Regions from separate parts of the Rahnella sp. 2050 genome, predicted to be linked through region 3. Evidence: predicted binding sites of a transcription regulator. Region 3 holds the regulator's gene; each other region holds the start of a gene.
The links. Region 3 encodes PurR, which represses purine synthesis genes. Its sites were predicted from a motif close to CANGCAAACGTTTGCNTG; they were not measured.

Region 1 (5,500 bases), on a different contig from region 3:
CAACGATCCGCATTCCGCCACGGCACAGTTCTTCATCAACGTAACTGACAACGACTTCCTGAACCACAGTGGCAAAAACGCACAGGGTTGGGGCTACTGCGTATTCGCAGAAGTGGTTGAAGGTCAGGACGTGGTTGACGCGATCAAAGCCGTCAAAACCGGCCGCAGCGGTATGCACCAGGACGTTCCAAAAGAAGATGTTGTGATCAAAAGCGTCACAGTCAGCGAATAATCAACGTCGGGATGACCACGTTTTTTATCGCAGATATCCATCTTTGCGCACAGGAACCGGCAATCACTGCCGGTTTTCTGCGTTTTCTACGTGAAGATGCGCCGCAGGCCGACGCCCTGTACATTCTCGGTGACCTGTTCGAAGCCTGGATTGGCGACGATGATCCGCAGCCGCTTCACGCTGAAATCTCGGCGGCCCTAAATCAGTTACACCAGCAAGGTGTGCCCTGCTTCTTCATTCACGGCAACCGCGATTTTCTGCTCGGCAGACGTTTCGCCCGCGACAGCCTGATGACGTTGCTGCCGGAGAAAAAAGTGCTGGAACTGTATGGCCGCCGCGTCCTGATCCTGCACGGTGACACGCTGTGCACCGACGATGTCGCGTATCAGAACTTCCGCAAAAAAGTCCACAATCCGCTGATCCAGAAACTGTTCCTGATGCTGCCGCTGAAATGGCGACTGGGCATTGCTGCCAGAATGCGCGCCAACAGCAAGGCGTCGAATCAGGGCAAATCACTGGAAATTATGGATGTGAACCCGCAGGCGGTTGTCAGCGAAATGCAGATGGCAGGCGTGGAGTGGATGATTCACGGTCACACCCATCGTCCGGCAATTCACGATGTGCCGCTGGAAAATAAAACCGGCCACCGCGTGGTACTCGGCGCATGGCACGAAGAAGGCTCGATGGTGAAAGTCACCGCCGATAACGTGGAGCTGATCAGCTTCCCGTTTTGAGTCACCTCAAAGTTACCCAAAATAATTTGAGTTGCTGGAAGGCGACAAGCTCATGAATCCCTGGGAGCTTAGCTGACTAAGTGACCGGGGTGAATGAGCGCAGTCAACGCATCAGCAGCCCGAAGTATGAAGGGTAACGGGTACGCCTGAATGGAAGCGGAATTGTTCGTCCGGCGTGAGGATCAGTTCCGCTTCAATTCTGCCAAACTCCTCTACCCGCTCACTGATATCCGTTCCGGCATATTGCTCCGCCAGCGCCAGATAATCGGCAAAATGCCGTGATTCTGAACGCAGCAATGAGGTGTAAAAACGCGACAAGGTTTCGTCGAGATGCGGCGCAATTTTGGCAAAACGCTCACAGGATCGCGCTTCTATGTACGCCCCGATAATCAGCCGGTCGACCAGAATATTCAGATCATCGTGATGACGGGTATGTTTGATCATACCGCTGGCGTAGCGCGAGGGGGAAAGCTGGGTATAAGTAATATTGCGCTTTTGCATGATTTCCACCACTTGTTCGAAGTGATGAAGCTCTTCACGCGCCAGACGCGCCGCACAAAACAGCAGCTCGGTGCGATCCAGATATTTGGTCATCAGGCTCATCGCCGTGGCCGCCGCTTTCTTTTCACAGTTAGCGTGGTCGATCAGCATCACCGTCTGATTTTCCAGCGCCACATCCACCCACAGAGCGGGTGTTTCACAGTGAAGAAAATCATAAATCGGTGCCAGTAAAGCCTGCGTCATAAATCAGTTTCCAATGAAGTTTGTCATTAATATATTGGTTTGGATTATACAAATCTGCCGCCAACTTCTCATCAAAAATGCGCCGTTTTCCGGCGACGCAACCGTTTTCCTCCCTCACGGAGCGTGCTATCATTTGCGCCCTCGCAGTTTCTATTTCCGAATCACAGGAGCTTTACAGACATGTCATCCAACGTTACCCCGGCAAAAATCGCCATCGTTATGGGGTCTAAAAGTGACTGGGCGACCATGCAGTTCGCCGCCGACGTCCTCACAACGCTGAATATTCCTTTCCATGTCGATATCGTCTCCGCTCACCGTACGCCGGACAAATTGTTTACTTTCGCTGAGCAGGCTTCCGCTAACGGTTTTGATGTGATCATCGCGGGTGCCGGTGGCGCAGCGCATTTACCGGGCATGCTGGCGGCGAAAACGCTGGTGCCGGTGCTGGGCGTGCCGGTGCAAAGTGCTGCACTCAGTGGCATCGACAGTCTCTATTCCATTGTGCAAATGCCGCGTGGTATTCCGGTCGGTACGCTGGCGATTGGTAAAGCCGGTGCCGCAAACGCCGCATTGCTGGCGGCACAGATTCTGGCGCTGCACGATGCTGAGATTGCTAAAAACCTGGCCGCGTGGCGCACCGCACAAACTGACGAAGTGCTGAATAACCCCGACCCGCGGGAGGAAGCATGAAACCGGTTTGCGTACTCGGAAACGGCCAGTTAGGCCGAATGCTGCGTCAGGCCGGTGAACCGCTGGGCATCGCCGTCTATCCTGTCGGCCTTGATGCTGAACCGGAAGCCGTGCCGTATCAGCAAAGCGTGATCACCGCTGAAATCGAACGCTGGCCGGAAACGGCACTGACCCGCGAACTGGCGACGCACAATGCGTTCGTTAACCGCGACATTTTCCCGCGTCTGGCCGATCGCCTGACGCAAAAACAGTTGCTCGACCAGCTCGGTCTGGCGACTGCGCCGTGGCAATTGCTGGCCGATGCCGCCGAATGGCCGCAGGTATTCTCCCGGCTTGGCCAACTGGCGATTGTGAAACGTCGCGTCGGCGGGTACGACGGCCGGGGTCAGTGGCGTCTGCGTTCTGGTGAAGAAAATACCCTGCCGCAGGATTGCTATGGCGAATGCATCGTTGAGCAGGGTATCAACTTCTCCGGTGAAGTTTCGCTGGTGGGCGCGCGCGGTCACGATGGTAAAACCGTGTTTTATCCGCTGACCCATAACCTGCATCAGGACGGCATTCTGCGCACCAGTGTTGCGCTGCCGCAGCCGGACGTCACCCTGCAACAGCAGGCAGAAAACATGCTGTCAGCGATCATGAACGAACTGAATTATGTCGGCGTGATGGCAATGGAGTGTTTCGTGGTCAGCGAAGGTTTGCTGATCAATGAGCTGGCACCGCGTGTGCATAACAGCGGGCACTGGACACAGAACGGCGCCTCTTACAGTCAGTTTGAAATGCATCTGCGCGCCATCCTTGGTCTGCCGCTGCCGAAACCGGTGGTGAGCACACCGTCAGTGATGGTGAATCTGATTGGCACGGATGTGTCAGAAAAATGGCTGAGCCTGCCGCTGGTCAATCTGCACTGGTACGAGAAAGACGTGCGTCCGGGTCGTAAAGTCGGACACCTGAATCTCAACGACGCCAGCGCCAGCCTGCTGAAAGACAATCTCAACGCACTGGTCCCGATGCTGCCGGAAGAATACGCCAGCGGGATTGAATGGGCGATTGAAAAGCTTTGATTTGATCGGCTCCCTCCCCTGCGAAGGGGAGGGTTGGGGTGGGGTATTAAGGTCAAAATCTCATAGTTAAAGTGTGCTTTGACAAACAGTTAGCCATTAAAACCCCCTCCCTGCCTCCCCCTTCGCAGGGGGAGGAGTTTAGAAACTACGAGTCGTATTGCCGGAACAACGCCCGCCCCCGCAGCAACCGCACACCCAGCCAACCGCCGCAAACCGACAGCAGCACCGCGCTGACCACCGGTACCGCAATCCACATCAGATAATTCGGTTCCCATGGGAAATCGAAAACCTGGCGTTGCAGTAGCCACAATGCAGCTTCCGCGCCGATGGCGGCGGCGATCCCCGCCACCAGCCCGAGCACGGCAAATTCACACCACAATGTCCGGTGCAGCATTTTTTTGCTGGCACCCAGCGTGCGGTAAACAATCAGCTCCTGACGGCGCTGACGCATGCCAACCTGAATCTGCGCCAGCAGCAGCAATCCGCCGCACAGCATCACCAGGATCACCATCACTTCCAGCGCCCTGCTCACCTGCTGTAATACCTGGCCGACCTGACGCAGGATCGAGCCGATATCCAGCAAACTCAGCGTCGGGAACTGACGGTTAAGCTGCGTGATGGTGCTGACATCACCGTGATAACGGAAACTGGTCAGCCAGCTTTGCGGTTGTGCATCCAGCGCACCCGGCGGGAAGATGAAGTAGAAATTCGGCTTCAGGCTGTCCCAGTCCACTTTACGCAGGCTGGTGATTTTGGCGCTGAATTCCTGCGTATCACCGCTGAACGTGACGGTATCGCCCAGCTTCAGTCCCAGACGCCCCGCCAGCCCTTCATCTACCGACACTTCACCGGCTTTCGGCGGTCCGTTGCCTGCAACCAGCGGATTGTGATCCGGCAGTCCCTGCATCCAGGTCAGATTCAGTTCACGGTTGACCGCCTCTCCCCCTGCGTCATCCGGTTTGATGATATCAGTGGCAACTTTGTCGTTAATCTTCGTCAGACGTACCCGCACAATCGGGTAGAAGGTTTCCGGTTGCGCGTTATGCTGATGCAGGAAATCCGTCACCTGCGGGATTTGGTCTTTGGTGATATTAAGCAGGAAGTAATTCGGGCTGTCCGGCGGCAGTTGTTGCTCCCAGCGATCCAGTAAATCCCCGCGCATCACCAGCAGCAACGCCAGCAACATAAATGACATCGAGAATGCCGCCAGTTGGCTGAGCGTCACCCACGGCTGACGCAGCAGACGGTTGACCGCCAGACGCAGCGGTAACTGACGGAATGTCAGCTTGCGTAACAGCAGCAGCGCCCCCCAGCCAATCAGACCAAGCAGCAGCGAAAGTACCAGTACGCCCGCCAGCAATGACCAGAGCAGCGAACTGCCGCCCATCAGCGCCGCCAGCAAACCCACCACTACCACAACCATCACCGGCAGGAAATAACGCAGCGGCCAGACATTTGCCACCACATCATGGCGCAGCACCCGCAGTGGCTGGGTCGCAAGCAACTGGCGATACGGACGAATGCCGATCAACAGCGAGATCACCACCATCGCGCCCATCGACCACACCCACGGCCAGCCACCGGCAGGCGGTAATTCTGCAGGCAAAACCGGCGCCAGCACTTTCATCAGGATGGCTTCAAATGCCAGACCAACCACGCTGCCGCACAACCCCGCCAGCGCCAGCACCGCCAGCCACTGACCGATAATCAGTTTTTGCAGCGCCTTTTTCCCGGCACCCAGCGTTTTCAGGACCGCAACCAGATCATAACGGCTGCGGCAGTAATGCCCCATCGACACGGCAATCGCGGCGATTGACAGCATCAGGGTCAGCAGTGCCGACAGCGTGAGGAATTGCTGAGAGCGCTGTAATGATTTGCCCAGCGCCCCGTCGGAATCCTCCATCCCGCTCCAGCGTTGTTCAGGCTTAAGCAGCCCTTTTATCGCTTCGCCGTAACTTTGAATCGCTTGCGGCGAACCGGCAAACATATAGCGATAGGTCAGACGACTGCCCGGCTGAACAGCCCCGGTTTTCGGCACG
Region 2 (5,500 bases), on a different contig from region 3:
CCGGCTGACACGCCGTGAACGCATAACGGCAGCCTCGGGGAAACCCGCGTGCGCGGCGAGAGACTGCGCCACCAGATTGCCGCGCGGACGTCGCCTGCCCGCCCAGACTTCCTGCGCCAGTTCAGCACTCAGCCCGCCTTCATCCACCAGCCATAACGCGCCGGTCAGGGTGTTTTTCTGTCGTGACGCGCTGAATGTCATGCCCGGCGCATCCAGCAAACGCCGCAGATCCAGCGGCGACGTGCGGTAGTGCGCGCTGGTCAGCAGGCCGTAGAATTCCTCTAACAGCGCCGGTTCACTCAGCCAGTCGTCGGCATCAATGGAGAAAATTTCTGATGTGCCGCCCGTCTGTTCTGCTACAGGCAAATGCTCGTCAAACAACAATAACTGACTGATAAACGGCTCAAGCGTGTCGGATGATGACCAGCGGATCGGGGAATTCAGACGCAGGTCATGCCACCGCGGCAGGGACGCACAGAATTTAAGTAAGAACCCGCGTCCGGTGCCTTCGTATCCCTGAACCGTAGTGGTCAGTAACACACGCGGAAAAGCCGCGATAATTTCCGAAAGCATCGGCGTCGGAATTGCTGCCGCTTCGTCGATAATCAGCCAGTCAATGTCCGTTACCGCGCCTTCGCGGCATAATGAAAGCAACGCATCCGGCGCGATAAAGCGGGCAGACTCTGTTTGATGATTGAGAATCTGGCTGGCTGAGGCTTTCGCCGGTGCGGTTACCCAACAGGTGCCCGGCCACTGTCTGGCAAGCATTCCCGCCAGCGTCGATTTGCCACGGCCACGGGCAGCCGTCAGCACCCATACGCCGGACTGAGCCTGCATCAGTTGTTGTAAAATCTGCGATTGTTCAGCGGTGGGCTGACCGTCGGGTGGCAGCCAGTCGGGTGCTGCTGGCAGCGGGGGGATATCAAAAGGCTGATCCTGCTGGCAAACCGTAATGTTGCGATCTTGTTCGAGTAAAGACCGGAAACGGCGGATGAAACGCGGCGTCGGGATCGCCTGCGGTTGTTCGCTCCAGCGCAGGCTGTCCGCGTCCGGCGTGTCAGGCCAGGCGTTCCATTCCGGTATTAGCAGAATCAGCCAGCTTCCGGCTTTCAATGTGCCGGAAAATACCGCCAGCGCCTCGGTATTGAGGCCATAACGCGCATCAAACACACCGTGAAAAATGTCCTGTCCGAGCAGCGTCTGCGCCGCTGAAGGCGGGCAGGATGTGACGCCATCAGGCGGTGAATCACTCAGCCACAGCCAGTCACCGGCACTTTGGGCAGAGAACAGGACAGCCTGTTGTTCACACCACTGCGTCCCGCCACTGAACACCAGCAAACGCCGGACACCCAGCCGCTGCATCTGCTGCTGTAGCAACGTCGCAGACATGTCAGGTTTTCCCGACAATCATCGATAACAGACCGGCAGCAATCAGCGGCCCGACCGGTACGCCTTTAAACAACGCCACGCCCAGCACGGTGCCGACTAACAGGCCAGCCACCAGATGCGGCTGCGTGCCCATCAGCGTCAGGCCACGTCCGCCAAGCCACGACACCAGCACACCCACCAGAATGGCGACAATAGATTTCCAGTGGAGGAAAGAATGCACCATGGTGCTGGCGCTGATTTTTCCGCTGGCAATCGGCGCCATCACGCCAATGGTCAGAATAATAATGCCGATAGTCAGGCCGTATTTTTCTATCCACGGAAAAAAACTGTTCAGTGGCGTAATACGCACCGTGAGGAGGAAGAACATTGCGATGGTGACGGCGCTGTTGTGGCTGATAATGCCCAGACCGGCGAAAACAAGTAAGATCAATAGGGTTGGATCGAGAAAAGCCATGGCATTCCCAGCGGTTCAACATGAAAATGAAAGAGAGGCCCGGGGAGCCTCTCTGGATCGGTCATTGATTATTGAACAGTTTTTAGCAGCAGACCAGCGCTTCCTGCCACTTAATCAGCGGCTGGCAAAGGTATTACACTGGTCCGGATTACCGGTATCAAAGCCGCGTTTGAACCAGGTATAACGCTGCTGGGAAGTACCGTGAGTGAAGCTGTCCGGCACCACGCGCCCCTGACTTTGCTGTTGCAACCGGTCATCGCCGATGGCCTGCGCGGCATCCAGCGCTTCTTTCAGATCGCCCTCTTCGAGAACATTTTGCTGCTGCATCGCGTGCCCCCAGACACCGGCGTAACAGTCAGCCTGTAATTCCATTTTCACCGACAACTGATTTACCACAGTCTGCGACGCGCCCTGCTGCATCTCGCGAACCTTGCGTTCGGTGCCCAGCAAATTCTGCACATGGTGGCCGACTTCGTGCGCCACCACATAGCCCTGCGCAAAATCACCGCCCGCGCCGAGTTTGTTCTGCAATTCCTGATAGAACGACAGATCGATATACACCGTGCTGTCCGCCGGACAATAGAACGGCCCCATCACTGACTGGCCGGTGCCACAACCGGTGCGGGTCGCGCCGCGATACATCACCAGTTTGGGTTCACGATAAGTCATGCCCTGCCGCTGGAAAATCTCTTTCCAGGTGTCTTCCGTCGAAGCGAGGATCACCGAGGTGAATTTTGCCTGCTCGTCATCTTTCGGGCTGATGGATTGTGACTGTGTTTGCTGCATGCCGCCGGACTGACCGCCGTCAATCAGCGGAGTGAGGTCGATACCGTAATAACCAGCAACCAGCACCACGATGATGATCACGATACCGCTTTTGCCACGGATCGGCAGGCGCATTCCTCCGCCGCCTAGACCGCCGCCGTTAGATCCCTGTCCGCGTCTGTCTTCTACATTGTCGCTTTCGCGACGCCCTTGCCAACGCATAGATACCTCCAACCTGTTTTTTTAAGACTAGCCAGCACACGCAGTTAATACCATCTGCGAAAGGACGTAAGTTTAGTGGCGGAGGAATTAAATGAAAGGAATCAGTGTTAAAACAAGAAAATTAAATGCAGGAAAGAGAACGGGTGACGGAGGCCATCACCCGTTTAGTGCATACCGCGTAAACGATTGCGTAGTCTGGCTAAAAAAATAACGTGCAGCTTAGTCCAGTTTCACACCGATACGGTGAGCGACTTCTTCGTAAGCTTCGATCAGGCCACCCAGGCTCTGGCGGTAACGGTCTTTGTCCATTTTGTTCAGGGTTTCTTTATCCCACAGGCGGCTGCCGTCTGGAGAGAACTCATCACCGAGCACCACTTCCCCGTTGAACAGACCGAATTCCAGTTTGAAGTCGACCAGGATCAGACCGGCATCATCAAACAGTTTGCTCAGCACGTCGTTGGCTTTGTAGCTCAGCTCTTTCATGCGCGCGAGGTTTTCTTCGTTCACCCAGCCAAAGGTCTTGCAATACGATTCGTTGATCATCGGGTCGTGCATGGCGTCATTTTTGAGGAACAAATCGAACAACGGTGGGTTCAGTTCCAGACCTTCTTCAATGCCCAGACGTTTTACCAGCGAACCAGCAGCACGGTTACGGATCACGCATTCAACCGGGACCATATCCAGTTTTTTCACCAGCACTTCGGTGTCAGACAGCAGGCGTTCCATTTGAGTAGGAATACCGGCTTCTTCCAGCTTAGCCATGATGAAATGGTTAAATTTATTGTTAACCATGCCTTTACGGTCGAACTGCTCAATACGCTGACCATCCAGTGCTGACGTATCGTTACGGAACTCCAGTACCAGAAGGTCCGGGTTTTCGGTGGTGTAGACGGTTTTCGCCTTGCCGCGATACAACTCAGCTAACTTTTGCATCTTTACTTACTCCAGTGGAAAAAACAGATGTAAAAAGGGGCCGGAGCCCCTTGGTATTATTTTGCGCTACTCTGGCTAAACGCGGCCTGCATGACCGCCACCATCGCATCGTTCTGCGACTGGCTGAGAGCATGTCCTTTCGGATCAAGGAACTGCAAACTACTACGGTTGTCGAGGTCGCCAACCTGAAGTTTGTAATCACCGGAAGTCAGCCCCGGATCTTTCGCACCCAGTGTCTGCCACGCATCGTCATTCAGCGGTTTGTAGGTCACAGACAATGTGCCTTGCGGACGGCTGCTGTCGGTCACTTTCATGCCGACTTTTGTCAGGGCATTTGGCAGGCGATCCCACACAACACCGTAGCTCTCACGAACAATCAGCACCGGCAGGCCGGTATCATCTGCACCGCTCTGAACATCAATCTCACCAACACGACGGTTGTCGAGGCGTGCCTGAGTATCCTGCTGCACTTTATCCAGGCTCGCCGTGATGGCGTTCATCATCTGGCTGTTGTAACGCTGGATTTCAGCAGAAGAGGTCACAGGTTTATCCTGTTGTTTCAGCTCAAGCGTTTTCACCGTCAGCGCTAACTGGTAACTCTGCTGTTTCACGCTGATCTGATAACGCCCCTGATACTGGAAGTCTTCATCCGCACGATTCCAGTCAACGAAATCGGTGGTCAGTGTCTGGTTAGCATCATCACGGTTGGCAATTTTGAAATTATTTTGCTCAACCGCTTTCACGACGTTATTCCACAGATCACGATTCTGCGCGGTATTTTCCAGCAACACGGTGCTGCTGTTGCCAGAGAATTGCGTCTGGGAACCGCTCAGCAGCGCCAGTGGCTGGGATGGTGGACGGATGTCGAGCTGTTTGCCCACGGCGCCCTGCATCGATCCTGCCTGAACTTCATACGTTCCGTTCTGCACGGGAAGAATCATCCCGACCGGCGCTTTCAGCTCATGCAGACCTGACGCATCCAGGTAGGCTTCATCGCCACTTACCTGGCGTTTGTAACGTTGATCGCTTGAACAGGCGGCCAGCAGCATGATCAGGGAAACCCCGACCACTTTTGCTACGGCCGTTTTCTGCAATCGGGTCATCTGGAAACTGTTCTTGTCAAATAAAGAGGCCATCAAATCTTCCTAAGAGTTACAGCAAACCGGCGCTTTTTAATGCTTCTTCCACGACCGGACGGGCAGCATCTGTTAACGGCGTCATAGGCAGACGCATCGTATCGGTTGCCATCAAACCCAGTGCCTTACAGGCCCATTTCACCGGGATTGGGTTTGCTTCTACAAACAAATTCTGATGCAAAGGCATCAGGCGCTGATTCAGGCGACGCGCTTCGGCAAAGTTGCCAAGCGCTGCCAGCTCACAAAGTTGGGCCATTTCACGGGCAGCTACGTTAGCCGTGACGGAAATAACGCCCTTACCACCGAGTTGCATAAAGTCCAGACCGCTGGCGTCATCGCCGCTCAGCAAAATGAAATCTTCATCATCAACCAGCACTTGGATCTGACTAACCCGACTTAAGTTCCCTGTTGCTTCTTTAACAGCAACAATATTCTTCAATTTTGCTAAACGCGCGATAGTCTGCGGCAACATATCGCAGCCGGTACGTGAAGGCACGTTGTAGAGAATTTGCGGCAAAGAGGTATTTTCAGCGATGGCTTTGAAGTGCTGATACAGACCTTCCTGCGTCGGACGGTTGTAATAAGGGGTGACTGTCAGGCA
Region 3 (5,500 bases):
TTCTTTTAGGCAATACTCTGACATCCCTGATGTTTAACCTACCACTCATGGTAACGAAGCTATGCGCTTACTGTTCACGCTTTTTGTGCTGCTCTTTACCCAGCTATTTCTGAATATGGCACATGCATCGCCGCAGACACGTGTTTCTGCCGATCAGCGTAAAAGCCATGTTAATCAGGCTGCACCTGAAGAACGGCGAAAGCGAAAAACGGTGGCCGCGAAAACCAGTAAAAAAACTAAAATCGCGCCAGTGACAGAACAAAAAATTCAGGACAAGAATTCGAAGAAGAAAGTTAAAAGTACCGAACTGGCTAAACGAAAGACCACGACGGAGAAAAGTGTCAAAACGACCCGGGCCGAAAGTAAAAAAGAAAAGACACTGAAGACCACGCGGGCCGAAAGCAAAACAGTGAAACACGCCAAAACCCGTTCACTCGCGAAAAACAGCACGGAAAGGGTCAGTAAAAAAGAAGCGTATGGCCGGCACCGTAAAGGTAAAAAGCCCGAAGAAGACAGCAAACCGATTACGCTAAGTGCAACGCATAAAAAACGCTATCAGCATGCCCAGCAAACGGCGATGACCAAACTGATGCATCAGGTAGGAAAACCGTATCGCTGGGGCGGAACCTCGCCGAATACCGGTTTTGATTGCAGCGGCTTAGTCTATTACGCCTACAAAGATTTGATCCGTATTAAAATGCCACGCACAGCGAATGAAATGTATCACCTGCGCGATGCGGCTCCGGTTAAACGCGGCGAACTTGAAAGCGGTGATCTGGTGTTCTTCAGAATCAATAACCGCGGCGCAGCAGACCATGTTGGTGTTTACGTGGGGAACGGCAAGTTTATTCAGTCTCCAAGAACGGGCGAAGACATTAAAATCACCTCTCTCGGCGACGATTACTGGCAAGATCATTATGTGGGTGCACGCCGGGTAATGACGCCGAAAACGATCCGATAATAAACAATTCGTTAAGTCTGAAGTTTCGCTAATCAGCCATTGAATAGCATTTAACGAAGAGTTTCTGCAGGGAAGAGTATCGGCGGTAACGGCCACTGCGTAAAATTGAAAAGGGCGATTCCTGTAACAGGAATCGCCCTTTTTTATGGCGGTTCACTTACTGAATCAGTTCATCACCGCAGTGAAGCTGAAAGCGATAATCATAAGCAAAGCGCATACCGTGGTGATCAACGATAATTTCAGGTTGCTGTCCATCAAACCCCCTTTCGGATCAAATTGTGGCATTTTTTAAGCCACACTAATTGTGTGCCAACGCATTTTCGCATAATTAACATTTAAAATCTTGTGCTGAATGACAATGTATCCCTGAGAATTTTACTTCCACTTTCCTGCATTATAAGAGAAAATTGTCGGTTAACACGCCTGTGTGCCGGTTGATTTCACCCGAGAGCATTTCACGCCTCATTCTGAAGAATCCACCCAACGATTTCACTGCCCTTTTAGAAGCCAGCAGTGAGATCCACGCAAGCAAACGATTAACATAATGCTAACGTGCTGAAACACGTGAGTTCAGGAGTCATTGTTTACATGGCAACGATTAAAGATGTCGCAAAGCGCGCTGGCGTTTCCACTACAACCGTGTCGCACGTCATCAATAAAACACGTTTCGTCGCCGAAGAAACCAAAGAAGCGGTTCTCCTTGCAATCAAAGAGTTACATTACTCGCCGAGTGCTGTAGCCCGCAGTCTGAAGGTCAATAACACCAAAACGATCGGTCTGCTTGCCACCTCCAGCGAAGCGCCCTATTTTGCCGAAGTGATTGAAGCCGTAGAAAACAGCTGCTTCTCCAAAGGCTATACGCTGATTTTGTGTAACTCGCATAATAATCTGGAAAAACAACAAGCCTACCTGCAAATGCTGGCGCAAAAACGCGTCGATGGCTTGCTGGTGATGTGCGCGGAATATCCTGATGAGTTGCTCAATATGCTCGAGGAGCACCGTTCGATCCCAATGGTGGTCATGGACTGGGGCGAAGCGCGTAAGAACTTCACCGACAGCATTATTGATAATGCTTTCGAAGGGGGTTACATGGCCGGGCGTTATCTGATTGAACGCGGTCATCGTGATATTGGGGTGATCCCGGGCCAACTGGCACGTAATACCGGCGGTGGCCGCTTCCAGGGTTTTGTGAAAGCACTGACTGAAGCCAATATTCCGCTGCGTGACGAATGGGTGGTTCAGGGCGATTTCGAGCCGGAATCGGGCTATCAGGCGATGCATAAAATTCTGATGCAGAAGCACCGCCCGACTGCCGTATTTTGTGGCGGCGATGTGATGGCAATGGGCGCAATCTGTGCCGCAGACGAACTGGGCCTGCGCGTCCCTCAGGATATTTCCGTAATCGGTTACGACAATGTGCGTAACGCCCGTTACTTCTCCCCCGCGCTGACAACCGTGCATCAGCCGAAAGAACGTCTGGGTGAAATGGCCTTTACCATGTTGCTGGACAGAATTGTCAGTAAGCGTGAAGAGTCTCAGACCATTGAGGTGCATCCGAAACTGGTCGAACGCCGTTCCGTAGCCGATGGTCCGTACCGCGATTACCGCCGTTAACAGATATCGAACGCCTGCAGATGCAGGCGTTTTTTTCTAATCACGCAGCCATTCCTGATTCATGGTTTCTGTATCGCCCATATATTCCAGCAACCAGGCCAGCGAGGGTGACGGATTGCTTTGATCCCACGTCAGGCAACACGGGCTGTCGGGAAACGTATTTTCCAGCGTCAGCACCTGCAACTTTTTCTGTTCTATCCACGGCGTGACGCGATGAACCGGCATCATACCCACGCATAAGCCTTCGGTCAGGCATTCCAGCGCACAGGTCCAGTCTGGCACGACCAGCCGCCGCTGGTTATCAAGCGTCCATGTATCCCGCTTAGGCAATGTCCGGGAGGTGTCTTCCAGACAGAGTGCAGGATAAGGCCGCAACTCATCATCATTCAGCGCGCCGGATAACTGAGCCAGCGGATGTTGCGGGCTGACGACGCAATGCCAGTCCATAAATCCCATGTCACGAAAACTGAAGCCCCCGCCAACCGGTATCGCGCGTGTAGCACCGATCGCCACGTCTGCCCGCCCGTCAACCAGCGCATCCCAGACACCATTAAACACTTCTGAGTGAATAATGAGTTCGGTGTCCGCAAAATGGCGGTAGAAATCGAGCACCAGACGCCGTGTCCGTGCGGGTTTTACAATCCGGTCAACCGCCACACGTAATTCGCCGCGCCAGCCGTTCGCCACCTGCTGACACTGCCGGCGCGTGGCTATCATTTTTTTTGTCAGAATCCGCGCTTCATCGACAAAAACCTTTCCCGCAGGCGTCAGTACCACGTCACGATGGCGACGTTCAAACAACGGCACGGCCAGCCACTGCTCAAGCTGACGGACGGTATAGCTGATAGCAGAAGGTACGCGGTGCAAATCTTGCGCTGCCGCACTAAAACTACCTGTTCTTGCCACGGCATCTACCACTTCAAGGGCGTATTCTGACCACATAATTCAGCCTTCAATATTTTTGATAGCAGAGTGCAAATATTAGCGTTTCACAAGCCTGTTATCAAAGCGTTAAACTCCGCCTCCGGTATGTAATCTGCATCACATCATCTGCAATAAATAAATTAATGAGACGATAATGAAACCCTCCTTTGGATTTATGCTCTATCTCGCGGGACTGAGCATGCTGGGCTTTTTAGCCACTGATATGTATCTGCCTGCGTTCAGCGCCATGCAAACCAGTCTGATGACCAGCCCCGGGATGATCAGCGCAAGTCTGAGCATTTTTCTCGGCGGATTTGCTCTCGGTCAGTTGTTATGGGGGCCGTTGTCAGACAGGATCGGCCGTAAACCGGTATTGCTTCTTGGTCTGACACTGTTTGCGGTCGGTTGTCTGGGCGTTATCTGGGTTGAGAATGTACGCGCCCTTCTGGCCCTGCGCTTCTTACAGGCGATGGGCGTTTGTGCCGCCGCAGTCACCTGGCAGGCAATCGTTGTTGACCGTTTCTCTGCCGATGTGGCGAAAAAAACCTTCGCCAGCATTATGCCGTTAGTGGCTCTTTCTCCGGCACTGGCACCATTACTTGGTGCGTGGGTACTCAATCATTTTGACTGGGAAGCCATTTTTGCTCTGCTGACCGCAGTCGCCGTCGTCCTGGTGCTGACGACGCTGACTCTGCGTGAGAATAAACCGGCAAAACAAGCGAAGGCTGATAAAACAGGGTTTGCGACGTTACTGAAATCGCCTGTTTACAGCGGGAATGTCATGATTTATGCCGCCTGTTCAGCCGGATTCTTTGCGTGGTTAACGGGTTCACCGTTTATCCTGAGCGACATGGGTTATTCACCCGGTGCCATCGGGCTGAGCTATGTCCCGCAGACTATTGCTTTCCTGCTTGGTGGTTTTGGTTGCCGTGTTGTGATCAGCAAGCTGGACGGTAATAAAATTCTGCCATGGTTACTGGCGGGTTACGGCGTCAGTATGGTGACTTTGTTCTGTGTTGCCATGTTCACGGATGCCGGGCTGATTAGCCTGCTGATCCCTTTCTGTCTGATGGCTTTGGTGAATGGTGCAACCTACCCAATTGTTGTCGCAAATGCATTAATGCCGTTTCCTGCTAATACAGGCAAGGCGGCAGCATTGCAAAATACGCTGCAGCTCGGGCTGTGCTTCCTTGCCAGCTTGCTGGTTTCCGCATTTATTGTGCATCCGCTCATGGCGACAGTCACGATCATGCTGTCTACACTATTGTTGGTAGTTTTGGGCCGCTGGCTCTCTTTGCAGCATGAAAGCCCGCAAGACAATGGACAGGAATCAGAGCAGGAAGCTCAGACAAGGCATGCTAATTAATAGTGATAATACCCTGATGTAACAGTCACTTAACGGGCATTTTCATTCATCACGATTAACTATTGAGAATGCCTGCCAGCGAGCCTATACTCAACAAAACCAAATAAAATAGCACTTTTACAAAACTTTTATCACATACTTAAGCCAGACGCGCGGACAGTGTCACACTTATTTTTTTGTACTTTTTCAAGGATGATTTTCCTGCACGTCTTACGGCGCGCAGGCGTTCTTCTTAATTTCCTCTGTTGGTGTCGAATATCGGGCGAGGCGCTAGTCGTCTGTTCTCATAAAGACCTGCAAAAATAGCCTTTGCTTTTCCCGGCAGGTTAATAAGTCAGAAGAGAAAGTGATGGAGAAGCTATGAGTTCATCGTGTATAGAAGATCAAAGCATTCAGGACAATCAGTGGTACCGGATCGCCAGTGAAATGCTGGCGATGGCAGATATTCAGGTAAACGGTAATCGTCCTTTCGACCTTAAAGTAAAAAACACTGACTTCTTTAAGCGTGTTTTACAGGAAGGTTCTCTGGGCCTCGGTGAAAGTTATATGGACGGTTGGTGGGAATGCGACCGTCTGGATATCTTTTTCCAGCGCGTTATTCGTGCCGGTTTGGAAAGTAAACTCCCCCACCATTT
Region 4 (5,500 bases), on a different contig from region 3:
ACATCAGCAAACAGGTGCCACGTCACGATAGACGGGTCGTGTGTCGCCTGATCAATTGAGTTCTCAAGGATGCCCGGCAATTGCAGACCCAGCATGATGAACACCATGCCGTTGAACACGAACTCAAGCATCGCCCAGACGCTGTTCGCACGCAGACGCATCGCCAGCGGTGCATTACGAATAATGCCGGACTGGCTGATGGTCATCCCTGCAGCCACAGCGGCCAAAATGCCCGACACACCGATATGTTCGGCAATCAGATAAGACGCGAACGGCAACAGCAGCAGGAACACGATTTGTGTCGCCGGATCATCACCACTCCAGCGGCTCATAATGCGCAGCGATTTACTGTACAACCACGTCACCGCCACACCGGCCATCAGACCGCCAATCGCGACTTTCAGGAACTCAACACTGGCACCACCGACGGTAAAGATCATCGTGCCCATCGCCACGGCGATAGCGAATTTCAGCGACACCAGACCGGACGCGTCATTCATCAGCGCTTCACCTTCCAGCACGCTCATGATCGACTTAGGAATACGGCCCTTACCGACAATGCCGCCCAGTGCCACGGCATCGGTCGGCGACAGCACCGCAGCCAGCGCGAACGCGGCCACCAGCGGAATATCCGGCACCATCATATAAATCAGATAACCGATACCGACGACGGTGAGCAGCACCAGCACCAGCGCCAGCCCGAGAATTTCGCGCCCGTGGTGGAGGAATTCACGGGTCGGGGTTTTCCAGCCATCGGCGAACAGCAACGGCGGGATAAAGAGGACGAGAAACAGTTCCGGATCGAAGTCCACGTGCAGGCCAAAATTGGGCCACGCCAGCAAAGCACCGACGGCAATCTGCATTAATGGAAGAGGAACCTGAAACGGCAACATTCTGGTGACGACACCGGAGAGCGACACCACCAGAATCAAAATCAGAATGGTAAAGAAGATTTCCATGCTTTCCTTAGACTCTTGTTTTTATGAATTTCAGCCAGACGCAGGTGAGTGAGTCCGGAGCGAACTAAGGAATAGTAGATCAAAAGGGGATGTGATTTAAATCAGTGCGTGCGGTTACATCAGAGAGGGTTTGCTCCTCCCCCTGCGAAGGGGGAGGACGGGAGGGGGTTTTAATGACAAAACTCATGCCAAAGCACACTTCAACCTACTGATTCGTCATTAATACCCCACCCCAACCCTCCCCTTCGCAGGGGAGGGAGCAAACAGATCAAATCGCCCATCCGCCCGCATAAAACACCACTAACGCTACGGCGATAATCACCGTGCCGATGTTCAGTTTTCGCCATTCGCCGGAGAAGATGCGTCCAATCACCAGTGCGCTGAAACCGAGCATAATACCGGTGACGATGTTACAGGTCAGAACGATAAATACTGCGCACAGTAACCCTGACATCGCATCCACGAAATCATTGAAATCCAGTTTGGTGACATTGCTGAGCATCAGCAAACCCACGTACATCAGCGCGGGTGCGGTGGCGTAAGCCGGTACCAGATAAGACAGCGGAGAGAGGAACAGCATCAGCAGGAACAGCACACCGACGACGGTAGCCGTCAGACCGGTTTTGCCGCCCGCCGCCGTACCGGCTGCCGATTCGATATAAACCGCTGCCGGAGATGCGCCAACCAGGGAGGCGAAAATACTGCTCACGGAGTCAGCCGTCAGGGCTTTACCGCCGCTGATGATCTGGCCGTTTTCATCCAGTAAGTTTGCCTGTCCGGCGACAGCGCGGATGGTGCCGGTGGCATCAAACACCGCTGTCATCACCAGTGCCAGCACGCTGGGCAATACCGCAGCTTTCAGTGCACCCAGAATATCGAGATCGAAAATCACCGATTTACCGTCAGCCCCCGCCAGAGAAGGCATGGCGAATAAACCCTGATATTTCACTGTTGGATCGAAGATCAGGCCGATAATGGAAATCGCGATAATCACCAGCAAGATGCCGCCCGGAACGCGCAGTTTCTCCAGGCCAAAAATCACCGCCAGACCAAGCAACGTCATCACGACCGGGAATGAGGTAAATGCGCCGAGTGCCACCGGTAAGCCGTCCAGCGGGTTTTTCACCACCAGACCGACGCCACTGGCGGCGATCAGTAACAGGAACAGGCCGATACCAATACCGGTACCGTGCGCAACGCCGGTTGGCAGATTGCGCAAAATCCACGAACGGATGCCGGTCACCGAGATAATGGTGAACAACACACCCATCAGAAATACCGCGCCGAGCGCCACCGGTACGCTGATGTGCTGGCCGAGAACCAGACTAAACGCGGTAAAAGCAGTCAGAGAAATGGCGCAACCAATCGCCAGCGGCAAATTCGCCCACAGCCCCATCAGCAGGGAGCCGAAACCGGCGACCAGACAGGTCGCGACAAACACTGCGGTTGGCGAGAAGCCCGCTTTGCCGAGCATCGAGGGCACGACAATCACCGAATAGACCATCGCCAGAAAGGTGGTTAAGCCAGCGATAACTTCCTGGCGGACGTTACTGCCACGCGCACTGATTTTGAAAAAAGCATCAAGCGGGCCTTTTGGCGCAACTGCGCGGCCAGCTTGAGGTTGTTGACTCGACATGGAAAATCCTCTGAATGTCTTTACTGATTAGCCGGCGTGGTCATTATGAAACCGTTTCTGCACGTTCACTTCCTTATTTGTCGCCTGAAATCGCCGAAAATGGCGTCAGAACGGCAAGGCAAACGTTTAACTCGCATCGCGTGTGGCAGGACAAAAAATTACGCAAACGATTATCCTGCCTTTAACCGCCGTACATCAACCGTGAATGACAACAATTTACCGTTGTCTGGTCAATAAAAACGCGGTTGTGGTGGAAATTTATCCGGCGGCAGAAAAAGAGACAAACAAGGAGGGGAAAGAAGGGAAATAAATAACAGGGTATTTATTGTGGTTTATCTTTTATAAGACGTTTATTACGTAAAACTCCGCCCGCAATGAACGCCTTAAAATATAAAAAATGGATAAGAAATTAACGCAAAATATTAAACGAACCGCCGTTTTCCAGCACTTTCTGATATGCCGGACGCGCTGTGACATTCGATAACCAGGCCTTCAGCAGAGGATATTTTCCCAGTCCGGCGCGGGCATTGATCGCCTCTATCGGGAAACTCATCTGAATATCTGCCGCGCTGAACTGTTGACCGGCGAAATAAGGATGTGTACTCAGATGCTGTTCCAGATAATCCATATGCGTATAAATCTGCTTATCCAGATAATTCTTCTGCACGCCCTGTCCTATGGCGCCGGCAATCGGACGGATGAGCCACGGCATCGGCGGTTTACCCAGACGGCTAAAAATCAGCTTCATCACCAGCAAAGGCATCAGAGAACCTTCAGCGTAGTGCATCCAGTAACGATACTGCTGATGCTCAGCAAACGCCGTGGGTTTCAGCGTGCCCGCCTCATCGTACACTTCCTGCAGGTATTCAATGATGGCGCCAGATTCCGCAAGGATCAGCCCGTTGTCTTCCAGCACCGGCGACTTGCCCAGAGGATGGACTTTTTTCAGCGATGGCGGCGCCAGCATGGTTCCTTTATCCCGCTGATAACATTTGATTTCGTAAGGGACGCCCAATTCTTCGAGCATCCATAAGATTCGCTGTGAACGGGAATTATCCAAATGATGCACAGTTAGCATAAAAGTCTTCTGTCCTTTTTCAATTAATTATTTGTTAACTATAGACAACACTTTCAAAGCGCGTATCAGATTCGCTTTATTAACCCTGACTTTCTTCAGGGTTAATTTATCAAAAATCTTTTTATTTGATTAAAATCACTTACGGATTAATCTTAATTATGCCAAAAAAATTATCGCAACTTCGTTCGCCTTTAATAAGGCTTAATGCCATTATCGCCGGATAACAAATTAACCCGTCGCTTTCGACTCTCTGTTGGTGGAGCCTCACATGTTTTCCAGTAATTACAACAATGTGCTTGTGATGTTTTCGTTCATTGTTGCAATGCTTGCCTCTTATACCGCGCTTGATATGGCAGGCCGGGTTGCCACCACAGAGGGAAAGGCTTCCCGACTTTGGTTAACAGGTGGCGCCATTGCAATGGGTATCGGCATCTGGTCGATGCATTTTATCGGCATGCTGGCCTTTAATGCTTCGATGCCAATGGGTTACGACCCTTTAATTACCCTGCTTTCTATGCTGATTGCCATCATTTCCTCAGCTTTTGCGCTGTGGCTGGTATGCCTTGAGGAGTTACCCACCGGGCGGTTACTTGCCGGTGCCTTGCTGATGGGCGGCGGTATTGCCGCGATGCATTACACGGGTATGGCGGCGATGCAGATGATGCCGCCCATTGTCTACGATTACCGTTGGGTCGCGTTATCCGTGGGAGTGGCGATTGTCGCCTCCGGCGCGGCGCTGTGGATGGCGTTCAATCTGCGTCATCAGTCACCCAATGTCCGTCTGCTGCGCATCAGCGCTGCGGTGGTAATGGGCGCTGCTATTGTCGGTATGCATTACATCGGCATGGCTGCGGCACAATTCCCGATGGACAGCCACAGTATGGCGGCGTTCAGCGGCGTAGACAATAACTGGCTGGCACTGCTGGTGATTGTGGTCACGCTGGCGATTCTGGCGATCACCCTGATCATTTCTATTCTTGATGGCCGGATGCAGGCACGCACCTCGATTCTGGCATCTTCGCTGGCACAGGCGAACCGCGAGCTGACCCAACTGGCGCTGCACGACAATCTGACCCATTTGCCAAATCGTCTGTTGCTGGAAGACCGCCTGAGTCAGGCGTTTCAGAAAGCGTCACGTGGCGAATCACAGTTTGCGGTGCTGTTTTTCGATCTCGACGGATTCAAAGCCGTTAACGATGCCTTCGGCCATCACATCGGCGATCAGCTGTTAATTTCAGTCACCGAACGCCTGCAATCGCAGCTGAGGGCGACAGATACGCTGGCGCGGCTCGGCGGCGATGAGTTTGTACTGCTGGTTGAGATCACCGAACCCACCGATGCCTCGCAACTGGCCGATAAACTGGTGCATCTGATTGCGCGTCCGTTTTACGTTTCCCGCTACGAACTGCTGGTCTCTGCCAGCGTGGGGATCGCGGTGTATCCGGGCGATGGCGAGAATGAACGCGAGCTGATGCTCAATGCTGACGCCGCGATGTATCACACCAAAAATTCCGGCCGTAACGGCCACAGTTTCTTCCAGCCGTCGATGAATGCCAACGCCCAGAACCAGTTGCAAATGCTCAATGATTTGCGTCTGGCGGTTGCACACCATGAGCTGCGTTTGCACTATCAGCCGAAATTTATTGCGCCTTACGGGCCGGTGAGTGGCTTCGAAGCGCTGCTGCGCTGGGAGCGCGACGGTAACCTCCTCAGCCCGGATGTGTTTTTGCCGCTGGCGGAAAAAACCGGACTGATTATCCCGATTGGCGAATGGGTGCTCAATGAAGCCTGTCGCCAGTTGCGGGAATGGCATCTGGCCGGTCATAC

Region 1: the regulator PurR is predicted to act here: its motif matches at 1,805-1,822, upstream of purE (5-(carboxyamino)imidazole ribonucleotide mutase).
Region 2: the regulator PurR is predicted to act here: its motif matches at 3,006-3,023, upstream of ypfJ (KPN_02809 family neutral zinc metallopeptidase).
Region 4: the regulator PurR is predicted to act here: its motif matches at 2,711-2,728, upstream of ABIC79_RS07655 (NCS2 family permease).

Annotation. Positions count from the first base shown of each region.
Region 1 is NZ_JBEPKE010000002.1:964,084-969,583, reverse strand. Features, by position in the region: gene ppiB (peptidylprolyl isomerase B) at 1-232, shown strand, start outside; gene lpxH (UDP-2,3-diacylglucosamine diphosphatase) at 244-966, shown strand; gene ABIC79_RS11730 (MiaE family protein) at 1,078-1,710, opposite strand; gene purE (5-(carboxyamino)imidazole ribonucleotide mutase) at 1,891-2,400, shown strand; gene purK (5-(carboxyamino)imidazole ribonucleotide synthase) at 2,397-3,461, shown strand; gene ybbP (putative ABC transporter permease subunit YbbP) at 3,607-5,500, opposite strand, start outside.
Region 2 is NZ_JBEPKE010000002.1:993,828-999,327, reverse strand. Features, by position in the region: gene ABIC79_RS11865 (tRNA(Met) cytidine acetyltransferase TmcA) at 1-1,389, opposite strand, end outside; gene ABIC79_RS11860 (DUF441 domain-containing protein) at 1,391-1,843, opposite strand; gene ypfJ (KPN_02809 family neutral zinc metallopeptidase) at 1,958-2,830, opposite strand; gene purC (phosphoribosylaminoimidazolesuccinocarboxamide synthase) at 3,050-3,763, opposite strand; gene bamC (outer membrane protein assembly factor BamC) at 3,820-4,899, opposite strand; gene dapA (4-hydroxy-tetrahydrodipicolinate synthase) at 4,916-5,500, opposite strand, start outside.
Region 3 is NZ_JBEPKE010000006.1:190,639-196,138, reverse strand. Features, by position in the region: gene ABIC79_RS20645 (C40 family peptidase) at 62-961, shown strand; gene cydH (cytochrome bd-I oxidase subunit CydH) at 1,127-1,216, opposite strand; gene purR (HTH-type transcriptional repressor PurR) at 1,550-2,575, shown strand; gene punR (DNA-binding transcriptional activator PunR) at 2,612-3,517, opposite strand; gene punC (purine nucleoside transporter PunC) at 3,654-4,865, shown strand; gene cfa (cyclopropane fatty acyl phospholipid synthase) at 5,226-5,500, shown strand, end outside.
Region 4 is NZ_JBEPKE010000002.1:86,424-91,923, reverse strand. Features, by position in the region: gene ABIC79_RS07660 (Na+/H+ antiporter) at 1-959, opposite strand, end outside; gene ABIC79_RS07655 (NCS2 family permease) at 1,228-2,595, opposite strand; gene ABIC79_RS07650 (glutathione S-transferase family protein) at 3,005-3,673, opposite strand; gene ABIC79_RS07645 (putative bifunctional diguanylate cyclase/phosphodiesterase) at 3,942-5,500, shown strand, end outside.